Regions from separate parts of the Roseivivax sp. THAF30 genome, predicted to be linked through region 1. Evidence: riboswitches for the same ligand, from Rfam matches in the RefSeq annotation. Region 1 holds a riboswitch; the other holds the start of a gene.

What was found. A riboswitch is a leader RNA that binds a small molecule or an ion and turns the genes downstream of it on or off. The one in region 1 is predicted to bind thiamine pyrophosphate.
Region 2: linked by a shared signal. The riboswitch ahead of thiM (hydroxyethylthiazole kinase) and the one ahead of FIU91_RS14610 (thiamine ABC transporter substrate binding subunit) in region 1 are both predicted to bind thiamine pyrophosphate.

The regions. Positions count from the first base shown of each region.
Region 1 is NZ_CP045389.1:3,010,372-3,017,814, reverse strand. Features, by position in the region: gene ureC (urease subunit alpha) at 56-1,795, shown strand; gene FIU91_RS14630 (urease accessory protein UreE) at 1,799-2,278, shown strand; gene FIU91_RS14625 (urease accessory protein UreF) at 2,271-2,903, shown strand; gene ureG (urease accessory protein UreG) at 2,918-3,553, shown strand; gene aroC (chorismate synthase) at 3,711-4,814, opposite strand; TPP riboswitch at 4,915-5,016, shown strand; gene FIU91_RS14610 (thiamine ABC transporter substrate binding subunit) at 5,060-6,043, shown strand; gene FIU91_RS14605 (thiamine/thiamine pyrophosphate ABC transporter permease ThiP) at 6,019-7,443, shown strand, end outside.
Region 2 is NZ_CP045389.1:2,106,369-2,113,811, forward strand. Features, by position in the region: gene FIU91_RS10200 (glycosyltransferase) at 1-2, opposite strand, end outside; gene FIU91_RS10205 (CaiB/BaiF CoA-transferase family protein) at 335-1,549, shown strand; gene FIU91_RS10210 (glutathione S-transferase N-terminal domain-containing protein) at 1,546-2,280, shown strand; gene map (type I methionyl aminopeptidase) at 2,420-3,169, shown strand; TPP riboswitch at 3,284-3,379, shown strand; gene thiM (hydroxyethylthiazole kinase) at 3,427-4,218, shown strand; gene thiE (thiamine phosphate synthase) at 4,215-4,823, shown strand; gene thiD (bifunctional hydroxymethylpyrimidine kinase/phosphomethylpyrimidine kinase) at 4,820-5,626, shown strand; gene FIU91_RS10235 (fumarylacetoacetate hydrolase family protein) at 5,753-6,427, opposite strand; gene FIU91_RS10240 (xanthine dehydrogenase family protein subunit M) at 6,530-7,324, opposite strand; gene FIU91_RS10245 (xanthine dehydrogenase family protein molybdopterin-binding subunit) at 7,420-7,443, opposite strand, start outside.

The DNA.
Region 1 (7,443 bases):
AGATCACGCGCCCCGGCAAGGCTCTGATCCGACGCATCCAAGGAGCCCGCGACCCATGCCCGCCACCATCTCTCGCGCGGATTACGCCGCGATGTTCGGTCCGACGACCGGCGACAGGCTCCGGCTCGCCGATACCGATCTCATCATCGAGGTGGAGCGCGATCTCATCGCCGAAGCCTCCGGCACCGGCAACGCGCCCGTCTATGGGGAGGAGGTGAAGTTCGGCGGCGGCAAGGTGATTCGCGACGGCATGGGCCAAAGCCAGGCGACCCGCGAAGCTGGCGCGGTCGACACAGTCATCACCAATGCGCTGATCGTCGATTATACGGGCATCTACAAGGCGGATGTGGGCCTCCGGGACGGGCGCATCCACAAGATCGGCAAGGCGGGCAACCCGGACACACAGCCCGGCGTCGATATCATCGTCGGCCCCGGCACAGAGGCCATCGCGGGCGAGGGCCGTATCCTGACCGCGGGCGGGTTCGATTCGCATATCCATTTCATCTGCCCCCAGCAGATCGAGGACGCGCTGCATTCGGGGCTGACGACGATGCTCGGCGGCGGCACAGGCCCCGCGCATGGCACGCTGGCGACGACCTGCACGCCCGGGCCCTGGCATATCGGGCGTATGCTTCAGGCGGCGGACGCCTTTCCGATGAACCTCGCCTTCGCTGGCAAGGGCAATGCCTCTCTGCCCGGCGCGCTCGAGGAGCAGGTGCGCGCGGGGGCCTGCGCGCTCAAGCTGCACGAGGATTGGGGCACGACACCCGGATCCATCGACAATTGCCTGTCGGTCGCGGACGATTACGACGTGCAGGTGATGATCCACACCGACACGCTGAACGAGAGCGGCTTCGTGGAGAACACGGTCGCGGCCATGAAGGGCCGCACGATCCACGCCTTCCACACCGAGGGGGCGGGCGGGGGCCATGCGCCCGACATCATCAAGATCTGCGGGGAGGAGTTCGTGTTGCCCTCCTCCACGAACCCGACGCGGCCCTTCACCGTGAACACGCTGGAAGAGCATCTCGACATGCTCATGGTCTGCCATCACCTCGACAAGCGCGTGCCTGAGGACGTGGCCTTTGCCGAAAGCCGTATCCGGCGCGAGACCATCGCCGCCGAGGACATCCTGCACGACATGGGCGCGTTCTCGATCATCGCCTCCGACAGCCAGGCGATGGGCCGCGTCGGCGAGGTGCTGATCCGCACCTGGCAGACCGCTGACAAGATGAAGAAACAACGCGGACGCCTGCCCGAGGAGGCCGGCGAGAACGACAACATGCGCGTGCGCCGCTACATCGCGAAATACACGATCAACCCGGCCATCGCGCATGGACTCGCGCATGAGATCGGCTCGATCGAGGTGGGCAAGCGCGCCGATCTCTGCCTCTGGTCGCCCGCCTTCTTCGGGGTGAAGCCGGACATGGTGCTTCTGGGCGGCACCATCGCGATGGCGCAGATGGGCGACCCCAACGCCTCGATTCCGACGCCGCAGCCGGTCTATTCGCGCCCCATGTTCGGAGCCTACGGGCGGTCCGTGGAGCGCTCTGCCGTGACCTTCGTGTCGGAAGCCGCGCAGGCGGCCGGCATCGGTTCGGAACTGGGTCTCGCGAAAGAGACGATCGCCGTGCGCGGCACGCGCGGCATCGGCAAGCGCGACCTCAAGCTCAACAACGCGACGCCGAAGATGGAGGTCGATCCCGAGACCTACGAAGTGCGCGCCGATGGCGAGCTTCTGACTTGCGAACCTGCAACCGAGCTGCCGATGGCGCAGCGCTATTTCCTGTTCTGAGACATGACCGATTTTATCGCACGCACCTACCATGGACACGCCCATGCCGCGCCGATCGGATGCGCGGTGCTGGATTACGAAGGCCGCTTCCTGCGCCGCCGGGTGATCGCGCTCGAGGACGGACGGCGCTGCCTCGTGGATCTGCCGCAGACCACCTCGCTCGATCCTGGCGGGGTGCTGGTCACCGAGGCGGGCGAGATCGCCATCGCCGCCGCGCCCGAGGAGCTGCTTGAGATAAGGGGCGGCGATCTCGTGCGTCTCGCCTGGCATATCGGCAACCGCCACACCCCCTGCCAGATCGAGGCATCTCGCCTTCTGATCCAGCGCGATCACGTCATGGCCGATCTTCTGAGTAGGCTCGGCGCGGAGACGCGCGAGGTGGTGGAGCCCTTCACTCCAGAGGGAGGGGCCTACGGCCACGGCCGCACCCATGGGCACGACTATTCGCACGGCCACGGTCCGCACGAGCATAGCCATGGCTGAGGCCGGGCTGACCCTTCATCAGCTCTTCTCACCCGCCTTTCCGACAGGCGGCTTCGCTTATTCGCACGGGATCGAGACGCTGGTCGCCGAGGGTGGCCTTGCGACTGGCGAGGATCTGGAGGCATGGCTCGAGACCTGGGCACGACACGGCGCGGGCTGGCAGGACGCGGTTCTCTTCGCCCATGCCGCGCGCGGTGACGACGTCGCGGCGCTCGACGAATTGGCCTCAGCGCTCGCTGGCGCCGCGCATCGGCGGCGCGAGACGGCGCTTACGGGCGCGGCCTTCGCGGCCACGGTCCGCGCCGTCTGGGGGCTCGATCTGCCAGACATGGCCTATCCGGTCGCCGCAGGCCGCGCTGTGCATCTGTTGTCGCTCGAGCCTCGTGCGGCGCTCGAGACATTCCTGCTGAACGCGGTGTCGACCTATGGGGGCGCGGCGATGCGCCTCGTGCCGCTCGGCCAGAGCGACGGGCAGCGCGCGATCGCGTCACTGGTGCCGGTCGTGGCCGAGGTGTCGGATGACGCGATGCGCGCCGAACTCGATGATCTCGGCACCTTCTCGCCATTGATGGACATCGCGGCGATGCGCCACGAGACGCTTCAGACGAAACTCTTCCGATCCTGAAAGGAGCCCGCCCAATGTCCTCTCCCAACGGTCCCTTGCGCGTCGGCATCGGCGGCCCGGTCGGCGCCGGCAAGACGACGCTGACCGCCGCGCTCTGCGCCGCGCTCGGCCCGCGCCTCTCGATGGCCGTGATCACGAACGACATCTATACGCAGGAGGATGCAGAGGAGCTGATGCGACGGCAGGTCCTGCCCCTCGAACGCATTCGCGGCGTAGAGACGGGCGGCTGCCCGCATACCGCGATTCGCGAGGACGCCTCGATCAACCTCGCCGCCATCGCCGAGCTCAACGTGGCGATCCCGGATCTCGATCTCATCCTGATCGAGTCCGGTGGCGACAACCTTTCGGCGACCTTCTCGCCCGAGCTTGCCGACGTGACGATCTACGTGATCGATGTCGCGGCGGGCGAAGAAATACCGCGGAAAGGTGGCCCCGCGATCTGCCGCTCTGACATCCTTGTCATCAACAAGACCGATCTCGCCCCGCATGTAGGTGCGTCGCTCGAGGTGATGGAGCGGGACGCGGCCCGCATGCGCGCCGGGCGACCCTTCTTCTTCACCGCGCTTCGCAAGGGCGAAGGGGTGGAGGCGGTCATCGCCGCCTTGTCGGAGATCGGTGGCCTCGATCTGACCCAGCAGGCGGCGGAGTAGCGTCGTCGCCCAGGTCGCCGTGCCTGCGGAAAGGGCGCATTTTCGGTATTTTCACCAACCCAAAACCAAAAGCGCGCCCCCTGTCTTTGGGTTGGCCCAAATACCGGCGGGGGTGAATTCGGGGCGGCACGCCCCGAAGAGGGGGCAGCAAGCCCCCTCACGCCCCGATCAGCCCGCGGGTGCCGCCGGTCTGGGCGCGGTCGAGAAGCAGGTGGTCGAGCAGCACGCAAGCCATCATCGCCTCGCCGACCGGCACCGCGCGGATGCCGACGCAAGGATCGTGGCGGCCTTTCGTGACGACCTCGGTCGGCTGGCCCGACTTGGTGATCGAGGCGCGGGACTTGAGGATCGAGGAGGTCGGCTTGACCGCGAAGCGTGCGACGATGTCCTGGCCGGTGGAGATGCCTCCGAGGATGCCGCCTGCGTGGTTCGAGGAATAGCTCGGCGCGCCGTCATTGCCGAGGAAGATCTCGTCGGCATTGGCCTCGCCGGTGAGTGCGGCCGCTGCCATGCCCTCGCCGATCTCCACGCCTTTCACCGCGTTGATCGACATCATCGCCGCGGCGATCTCGGTATCGAGCTTGGCATAGACCGGCGCGCCGAGGCCGGCGGGCACGCCGGAGGCCGCAACTTCGATCATCGCGCCGCAGGAATTGCCGGATTTGCGCAGGCCATCGAGATATGTGGCCCAGTCCTCGGCGGCTTTTGCCGAGGGCACCCAGAACGGGTTCTTCTCGATCTCGTCCATCTCGCGGGTCTCGCCGATGGAATGCGGACCCATCTGCACCATGTAGCCGGTGATCGCGAGGCCGGGGGCCAGCTCGGCGAGAACCGCACGCGCCAATCCTCCGGCAGCCACCCGCGCCGCGGTCTCACGCGCCGAGGAACGCCCGCCGCCCCGCGGATCGCGATGACCGTATTTCTGCCAATAGGTGATGTCCGCATGGCCTGGGCGGAAGGTCTCCGCGATATCGCCGTAATCCTTGGAGCGCTGATCGGTGTTCTCGATCATCAGCTGCACCGGCGTCCCTGTGGTGCGGCCTTCGTAGACGCCCGAGAGGATGCGAACCGCGTCGGCCTCGCGCCGCTGGGTCGTGAACTTGTTCTGCCCCGGTTTGCGGCGGTCGAGCCAGTGCTGGATCGCGGCCTCGTCGATGGCGATCCCGGGCGGGCAGCCATCCACCGTGCAGCCGAGCGCGGGACCGTGGCTTTCGCCCCAGGTCGTCACGCGAAACAGGTGGCCGAACGTGTTGAAACTCATCTCGCCGCTCCGAAATAGCTGGTCGCGCTTGTCCTAAAGAAGGCCCGCGCCCCCCTCAAGCCGTTTCGCCTTGTCAGCGGCACCGGGCAGGATTACGTCTCTGCGTACCTCGGGGTGCCGGAAGGCTGAGATGCGGTGATGCCGCGAACCCGTTGAACCTGAACCGGTTAACACCGGCGGAGGGAAGGTTTGCCGGCAGCGCCCGCAGTATCTTGCCCATCCGCCGCAAATGGAAGGATGGCACCATGAAAGCCCTCACGACTTTTGCAGCGGCCACGCTCACCGCGGGCACCGCGCTCGCCCAGGAGAACGTGCTCACTGTTTATGCTGGCGATTACATCGTCTCCGAATGGGGACCGGGCCCCAAGATCGAAGAGCTGTTCGAGGCGCGCTGCGACTGCGATCTTCAGTTCAAGCCGGGCGATCTCTTGCCGCGGCTTCTGCTCGAAGGGCAGGCGACCGAGGCGGACGTGGTGTTCGGGCTCAACACCGACGTGACCAAGCGCGCCCGCGAAAGCGGTCTCTTCGCGCCCCACGGGCAGGACACGGATGCGCTGACGCTGCCGATCGACTGGAACGACGACATCTTCCTGCCCTTCAATTACGGGCATACCGCCTTCGTCTACGACACCGAGCGTCTGGCCGAGCCGCCGCAGAGCTTCGACGCGCTTCGTGAGGCGGGTGATGATCTGAGCCTCGTCATCCAGGATCCGCGCACATCGATCTCGGGCCTCGCGCTCGCGCTCTGGGTGCAGTCGGTCTATGGCGAGGAGGCAGAGGCCGCCTGGGCGGACCTCTCGGACAACGTGCTGACCGTGACCAAGGGCTGGTCCGAGAGCTACGGGCTCTTCACCGATGGCGAGGCGGACATGGTTCTGTCCTACACGACCTCGCCCGCCTACCACATCATCGCCGAGGACGACGACACGGTGAAGGCGGCGATCTTCCCCGAGGGGCATTACTTCATGGTCGAGCTGGCCGCGGTGACATCGACGACAGATGTGCCGGAGCTTGCGCAGGACTTCATGGCCTTCATCCTCTCGGAGGAGTTCCAGGAGATGATCGCGACGGGCAACTGGTCTTTCCCGGCGGCATTGCCGCAGGAGCGCTGGCCGGACGGGTTCCGGCAGCTCGACTTGCCGGATGAAGTGCTGTTCTACTCCGAAGACGAGGCAGCTGAACTCAAGGATCAGGCGATCGAGGCATGGCGCGCCGGTCTCTCGCGCTGATCGCCGCCGCGGCGGTGCTGGCGCTGACGCTGGTGCCGGTCGCCGCGGTGCTGATCCGGGCGGGAGGGCTGTCGGCCTTCGCGCCCGGTGACGGGCAGGCGCTGCGCTTCACGCTTGTTCAGGCGACGCTCTCGGCGGGGTTCAGCGTGCTTTTCGCCGTGCCCGTCGCGCGGGCGCTCGCCCGGCGCAACTTTCCGGGGCGCGGGCTCCTCGTTGCGCTTCTGGGCGCGCCGTTCATCCTCCCCGTGATCGTGGCCGTTCTGGGGCTGATCGCGACGTTCGGATCGAACGGCATCGTCAATCGGGGCCTCGCAGCGCTGGGCCTGCCGGAAATGACGATCTACGGATTGCACGGGGTGGTCATCGCGCATGTCTTCTTCAACCTGCCGCTTGCGACGCGGCTCGTCCTGCAAGGCTGGCTTGCCATGCCGGGGGAGCGGTTGCGGCTTGCCGCCTCGCTCGGGCTCAGCCCCTGGGCGATGTTCCGCACGCTCGAAGCGCCTATGTTGGCGCGTATCCTGCCTGGAGCCTTCGCGGTGATCTTCGTGATCTGCCTGTCGTCCTTCGCCGTCGCGCTGACGCTCGGGGGCGGCCCGCGCGCCACGACGGTGGAACTCGCCATCTACCAGGCGATGCGGTTCGACTTCGATCTGGGGCGCGCGGCCTCGCTCTCGCTTCTGCAACTGGCGCTCGCGGTCGCTGCGGGGCTCGTGGCGCTGCGGCTCTCGGGCGGGGCAAGCTTCGGCGCGGGGCTCGATCGGCGCGTGGCGCGCTGGGACGGGCGGGGGCTCGTGGCACGGCTTCTCGATGGAGGCGCGATCCTGATCGTTGCGCTTTTCCTGCTGACGCCGCTGACGCTCGTGGCCTTGCGCGGCGCGCCGGGGCTCTTGCAGCAGGGTGCCGGAACGCTGGAGGCCGCGTGGCACTCGCTCAGCGTTGCGCTCGCCTCGACCGCGCTCTGCCTTCTCTGGGCGCTGCCGCTCGCGACCCGGCGCGGAGAGCTTCTGGGCCTTCTCGGCATCGCCATCTCGCCGCTCGTCCTTGGCACCGGGCTGTTCCTGCTGGTCCGGCCCGTCATGAACCCGTTCGCGCTGGCGCTGCCGGTCACGGCGCTCGTGAACGCGCTGGTGAGCCTGCCCTTTGCGCTGCGTATCCTCCGGCCCGAGGCCGAGGCGATCCGCGATGATTTCGGGCGGCTCGCCGGATCGCTCGGCCTCAGCGGGTGGGCCTGGACGCGCTGGGTGCTGCTGCCGCGCTTGAAGCGGCCCTTGGGCTTCGCGGCGGGGCTGACAGCGGCGCTGTCAATGGGCGATCTGGGCGTCATTGCACTCTTCGCCGATCCCGACCGCGCGACCTTGCCGCTGCAGGTATATCGCCTCATGGGCAGCTACCAGATGGAG
Region 2 (7,443 bases), 900 kb from region 1:
ATGACGTCGTGTTCCTTCGCGTTTCAGGTCCGGCTCTTGGCGCCCTGCCCTCGTTTTCGGTTGCGATACCGGCCTGACCAGAAGACCTGCAACCGTTGGGCATAGCTCATCCCATAGCCAACCGAAGGAATTCGTTGATTTTGTGACGGACGAAGGCTTACGCGCCGTAGCTGACCTTGATGATCCGCGACAGGCAAACGTCGCTGCCATCGCGGTTGAGGGTTTCGCGAGCAACGCAGGCTCCCGATGCGAAATTGAGGCGAAACGTTCGGCGCGCTCTACGTCTCGGTCCGATGCGCTCGTTGCGCAAACTGTTCCAAACTGGAGGCCCGCCATGCCCGGACCGCTTGAGGGATTTCGGATCATCGATCTGACCACGATGATCTCGGGCCCCCTCGCCACGATGACGCTCGCCGACCAAGGCGCGGAGGTCATCAAGATCGAGCACCCGAACGGAGGTGATCACAGCCGGCAGGTGACCGGCCGGCGCGGTGGGATGTCTGCATCCTTCCTCAACAACAACCGGGGCAAGAAATCGGTCACGTTGAACCTCAAGGACCCGCGCGGGATCGAGGCTGCGCTGAAGCTTTGCGAGACCGCCGATGTCGTCGTGCAGAACTTCAGACCAGGCGTGATCGATCGCATCGGGCTCGGGGAAGAGGCGGTACGCGCCGTGCGGCCCGATGTGATCTACACCTCCATCGCCGGTTTCGGCTTCACCGGAGACTGGGCGCGCCGTCCTGTCTATGACCCGCTCATCCAGGCCCTTTCAGGGCTGGCGAGCGTGCAAGGCGGCGCCGATGCCGCGCGGCCCAGGCTCGTCCGCACGATTCTCCCCGACAAGCTGACCGCGATCCAGACGGCGCAGGCCATCACTGCCGCGCTCCTGGCGCGTAGCCGCACCGGCAAGGGCAGCCACGTCCAGATTTCCATGCTCGACACGGTGTTGGCGTTTCTCTGGAGCTCGGACATGTCAGGCTACACCTTCGTCGGGGACGAGCTGGAGCCTGCGGCGGACGCGGATGCCCAGACTTTCGTGGAACTCATCTACCGGACGGCGGATGGATGGATGGCGGTCTCGGCGCATACCGACAGCACGTGGAAGGGGCTGTCCGCCGCCGTCGGCCGACCTGACTGGCTCGAAGATCCGCGATTTGCCAGCGTCGCCGCCCGAGAGGAAAACAAGCCTGCCCGGCTCGAGCTGACACAAGAGGCCTTGCTCGAGGACACGACGGAGAACTGGATGCGCCGCCTGACCGAGCATGATGCGCCCTGCGCGCCGGTGCTCACCCGCGCCGAGGTTTGGTCGCATCCGCAGGTGGAAGCGAACGGCGCGATCCTCGAACAGGATCACCCGCAGGCGGGCCGTATACGACAAGCCAGGAGCCCGGCCCGGTTCTCAGGCACTCCGCCCGGAGACCCGGCGCCGGCGCATCTGCTTGGGCAGGACACGCGCTCAGTGCTCGAAGACGCCGGCTACGATCCGGCTACGATCGACGAGATGATTGCGAGCGGCATCGCGACGGAAAAACAGGAGAGCAATCCGTGATCGATCTCTACTTCGCGCCAACACCCAATGGATGGAAGGCGGCCATCATGCTCGAGGAGACGGGGCTCGACTATCGTCTCAATCTCATGCGCCTCGCCGAGGGCGACCAGTTTGCGCCCGAGTTCCTCAAGATCAGTCCCAACGCGAAGATGCCCGCCATCGTCGATCACGCCCCTGCTTCGGCTTGGGGCGAAAGTCCGGTTTCCGTTTTCGAGTCGGGCGCGATCCTCCTTTATCTCGCGGACAAGACGGGCGTGTTCGCACCGCCGCCGGAAGATCTGCGCGCGCGCAAGGAACTGATGGAATGGCTGTTTTGGCAGGTTGGCAACCAGGGACCAATGGGCGGCCAGCTCAGTCATTTTCGCAATTACGCGCCCGAAGACGACCGCGCCTATGGCTTCAAGCGGTATCTTGGCGAATACGACCGGAACCTCGGCGTTCTCGAGAACCGTCTCGATGGGCGCGACTACCTTCTCGGGGCGTATTCCATAGCGGATATGCTGGCATTCCCTTGGGCCTTCATCGCCAAGCCTCTTGGCGCTTCGCTCGAAGACTTCCCGCGCGTGGCCGAGTGGCGCCGCCGGATCAAGGAACGCCCGGCCGTGCAGCGTGCAATCGACCTGCACAAGTCGGACCAGAACCGCGGACGGCACAGGGCCGACAACAACAGGGTGTTGTTCAATCAATCCGCCAGCTCGCTTCGTCAGAACTCAGCGCCAGGCAAAGAATGACCGGCGCTTTGACTGCCCCATACAGATTGAGGGCATCCGTTGACCGGCAGGCGCCATCATCGGAGAACCGCAGGCCGGCAGAGCGTTACAACCCCGTCTTGCGTGGATAACGTCGCCTCGATGGCAAAAAGGGACGATCATGACGATCACGAACCAGGCCGAATTGGACGGCATGAAGGCTATCGGGCGGATCGTCGCGAATACCTTGCGCGACATGGCGGCAGCGATGGAGCCCGGCATGACCACTCGGGAGCTAGACGAGATCGGGCGAGATCTCCTAGCGCAGGAAGGCGCAGTTTCCGCACCCAAAGCGACCTACCGTTTCCCCGGCACGACCTGCATCAGCGTGAACGAGGAAATCGCTCACGGGATACCGGGCGAACGCGTGATCGCGCGCGGGGATCTCGTGAATATCGACGTCTCGGCGTCGAAGAACGGGTATTTCGCGGATACCGGCGCGACCTGCATCGTGCCCCCGCCCGATCCCGCGAAAGCGCGTCTCTGCCGCGACGGTCGACGCGCCATGGAGATCGGGATCGCAAAGGTCGGCGCCGGCAAGCCCCTCGCCGGGATCGGCCAGGCAATCGGGCGGTTCGCATCGGCACGGGGCTACACGCTCATTCGGAACCTCGCGAGCCACGGCGTCGGTCGGTCCCTTCACGAATATCCGGGCGAGATCGCCACTTGGCCGGACCGCCGGGAGCGCCGCCGAATGACGACAGGGCTCGTCTTCACGATTGAGCCGTTTCTTTCCACCGGCGGCATGATGGCGACGGACGGGAAGGACGGCTGGACATTGTACTGCGAACCGAGAGCGCCAGTCGTGCAGTACGAACACACCGTGATCGCGACGAGACGCGGTGCGATGGTCGTGACCGTCCCGAGTTGAAGGCCACCCGGTGCTTGCACCCCCGAGGGGTGCGACCGGACCCGGCCAGTCAGAGCCTGTCAGGCAGGACACGTCCGCGACTCTTGTGCTTCTTTGATTGCTGTGACAGCCTCAATCTCGCAACAGGGGCGTCCGCCATGCGCGGGCTGAGAAGCACCCTTCGAACCTGAACCGGATCATGCCGGCGGAGGAAGTTGCGGAGATGGCCCCGAAAGGTGAATGCCGTCTGCCGTGCCTCCGCCCGACAAGGAGGCACCATGCACACCCCCGGAACAACCCTGAGCGCCATGCGCGCCTCGGCTCCTCTCGTTCACAACATAACCAATTTCGTCGCCATGAACGTCATGGCGAATGTCCTTCTGGCCATAGGCGCGTCGCCCGCGATGGTCCATGCGCGCGAGGAAGCGGCGGAATTCGCCGGATTGGCACAGGCACTCACCGTGAATATCGGCACGGCGGATCCCGCATGGGGCACCGCGATGCAGGAGGCCGCGGCCGTCATGTCCGAGGCCAACCGCCCCTGGGTCTTCGATCCGGTCGGCGTGGCCGCCACGCGGTTTAGGCAGGACCTGTCCGATCGGCTACTCGATTTGAAACCGACAGTGGTGCGCGGCAATGCCTCCGAGATCCTCACCTTGGCGGGTCTTGGCGGCTCTGCACGCGGCGTGGATGCCGGTGACAGCGTCGCCTCGGCCGAGGATGCGGCGCGCGCCCTGGCCCAACGAACCGGCGGTGTGGTCGCCGTTTCCGGCCCGGTCGACTACATCACGGACGGTGCCCGCGTCGCGCGCGTCTCCAACGGTCACCCGATGATGGCGCGGATCACGGTCATGGGCTGCTCGCTCAACGGGGTGATCGCGGCTTTTTGTGCCGATCATCCGACGTTCGATGCGACTGTCGCGGCGCTTGCGGCCTATGGTGCCGCCGGCGAAATGGCGGGCGCGGCGGCGCAGGGACCGGGCAGCTTCCAGGTGGCGTTTCTCGATGCGCTCCATGCCCTCACACCCGAGGCACTGAACGCCGCCGCGCAGATCGAGCTCGCGACATGATCGGGCCGGTCTACGTCGTGACGGACCCGGGCGCACCTATCCCAGTGGCCGATCAGGCGATGGCCGCCGCCCGCGGCGGGGCCTGGGCGGTGCAGATCCGCGACAAGACCATGCCCGACACGGACCTTGCACGCCTGACCGAAGCACTGATGGAGGCGCTCGCCCCGATGGACGTACGCGTCTTCGTCAATGACCGGATCGAGGTGGCACGCAGCACGGGCGCCGACCTCCATATCGGCCAGGGCGATGGCGAGCCGGAGCGCGCCCGCGCGCGGATCGCGCCAGGCGCTCTGCTCGGCCTGTCGATCGAGACGATAGCGCAATGCAGGCGCATTCCATCGGGCGTCGACTATATCGGCGCCGGTCCCTTTCGCGCCACACCGACCAAGCCCGACGCGGCAGAGCCCATCGGGAGCGAAGGGCTGGCCCGCATCGTCCGAGCCGCGCCGGTGCCGACCATCGCGATCGGCGGGCTGACCGCGCGGGACATCCCCACCCTGAAACACGCGGGGGCGTCCGGAATGGCCGTCGTTTCGGCCGTCACACGCGCCGCGGACCCCGAAGGGGCAACCCGCGCCCTCGTCGATACTTGGAGACAGGTATGATACCGAACATCCTCTCTATCGCCGGATCAGACCCGTCGGGAGGCGCCGGCATCCAGGCAGACCTCAAGGCGATCTCGGCCAATGGCGGCTATGGCATGGCCGTGATCACGGCGCTGACAGCACAGAACACACATGCCGTGCGTGCGGTGCTGCTGACCGAACCGGGCATGGTCACCGAGCAGATCGCAGCCATCCGCGAGGATATCCGCATCGATGCCGTGAAGATCGGCATGCTGGGCAGCGCGGCTATCATCGAGGCCGTGGCCGCCGCGCTTTCGGACCTTGCCGCGCCTGTGGTGCTGGACCCGGTCATGGTGGCCAAGGGCGGCGACCGCTTGTTGGCGGAAGAGGCCGTGAGCGCTCTTCGCGACCGGCTCCTGCCGATTGCCACGGTTATCACGCCGAACCTGCCCGAGGCCGCTGACCTCTTGGGCGAGGACGCGGCAACGAACCGGCCCGGCATGGAGGCACAGGCAAAGGCCTTGCTGGCCCTCGGGCCATCAGCGATCCTGATGAAGGGTGGACACCTCTCCGGAGACCAGAGCCCCGACCTTCTGCGAACTCGGGATGAGAGCCTCTGGCTCGAAGGCATTCGTCATGTCACGCGCAACACCCATGGAACGGGCTGCACGCTGTCTTCGGCGCTCGCCGCGCATCTTGGCCACGGCCTCGCTTTGCCGGAGGCGGTGGCGCGAGCGAAGTCCTACACCGCCGCTGCGATCGCGCAGGCAGACGAGCTCGCTGTCGGCTCCGGTCACGGTCCGGTTCATCATTTTCATTCGATAATCCCGGAAGCCGTTTGACCACGCCTGGCATGCTGGACCAGTCCACCATCCCGACCAATCTCAAGGGACTTTCCTGGCCTGCGAAAGGAGGGTCGTGGCCGTGCTCACGCCCGGCTTTCTTCTCATACCGGGCCTGCCGGCGGATCAGGTCAGCGTCAGCCGAACCGGCTCCAGCCCTTCGCAAGTGCCAACAAGAACGTCACCGCGCGCGACAGCCCCGACGCCAGAGGGCGTGCCGGTCATCACGATATCCCCGGCTCCGAGCGCGTAGAGCGTGTTGAGGTCGTTCAGAATTTCGGGCACCGACCAGACCATGTCCGCAAGCGCACCCTCCTGCCGGAGCGTGTCGTTGACCGTAAGCGAGAGCACCTGTGCGCCGATCCCGCCGAATTCGGAAGCCGCTGTCAGAGGGCCGATGACGGCGCTCGCCTCGACGTCCTTGGCGGTCGACCACGGCCGGCCTTTCGCTTTCGAGGCCGCTTGCAGATCGCGCCGCGTCATGTCGAGCCCGACCGCATAGCCGAAGACCGCGCTCATCGGATCTGCCGCATCGACCGGCCCGTGAAGCGCAACCACGAATTCGACCTCGTGGTGATAATCCTCCGTGCGTGGCGGCATCGGATGGCTGCCAGACCCCACGGCGTGATGCGGGGACTTGGTGAAATAGAACGGCGCTTCGCGGTCGACCTCGTTGCCCATCTCGGCGGCGTGGGCAGCGTAATTTCGTCCGACGCAGAAGATCCGGCGCAGCGGAAAGCGCGCCGCCTCCCCGTGGATCTCGAGGCTCGGTTGGCGTTCGGGGTCGAAAATGTAGGACATGAGGCGCCTCAGATTGATTTTTCGCGACATTGCCACGCGGCCCCGCAAAGAGAAACCCCGGCGCCTTGCGGCACCGGGGGTCACTTGCACACAGGTGGGCTATCAGCTCGCCGCTGCGACGGCCCGTTTGGTCATCACCTTCACGATATGCGCGCGGTAATCGCCGGAGCCGTGAAGGTCCGAGATCATGTTCGAGCCATCCGGAGCCGACAGGCTCTCGATCGCATCAGCCGAGAAGTTCGACGAGAGCGCGCTCTCGGCCTCGCTCCAGCGGAACACGCCTTCGTTCGAAGCGCCGGTGACCGCCACGCGGACACCATCGGCGTATTTCGCCACGAAGACACCGACAAGCGCGAAGCGCGAGGCCTGCTGCTCGAACTTCTGGTAGTTCGATTTCTCCGGGATCGGGAAGCGGACCTCGGTGATGATCTCCGCCTCTTCGAGCGCGGTTGCGAACATGCCCTGGAAGTAATCGTCCGCGGCGATCTCGCGCTTGTTGGTCTTGATCGTCGCGCCCGTGCCGAGCGCTGCGGCCGGGTAGCAGGCCGAGGGGTCGTTGTTGGCCAGGCTGCCGCCGATGGTGCCACGGTTACGCACCGCGGGATCACCGACATTGGCGGCGAGGTTGGCGAGGCCCGGGAAATCCGCCATCGCCTCTTTCGCGACCGTGCCATGCGTCGTACCGCCGCCGATGGCGAGCTGGCCGTCATCGGTCTTGCAGACACCCTTGATTTCCGCGATGCCCGTGAGGCTCACGAGCTTTGTCGGCATGGCAAGGCGCTGCTTCAGCGTCGGAATGAGAGTCTGACCGCCTGCGAGCGGCTGCGCGTCCTCCTCGCCGAGGGCTTTGACCGCCTCGTCGATGGATGTGGGCCGCACCAGATCGAAATTGTACATCTTGTCCTCCTTCTGGCCGCGTCTGGGGCTCTGCCCTCACGATCCGGCCGAAAATAGATGGGTGGGTCCGGGAGGCCGCGCCCCCCGGACTGGCCTCACTTCTGCATCGCAGCCCAGAC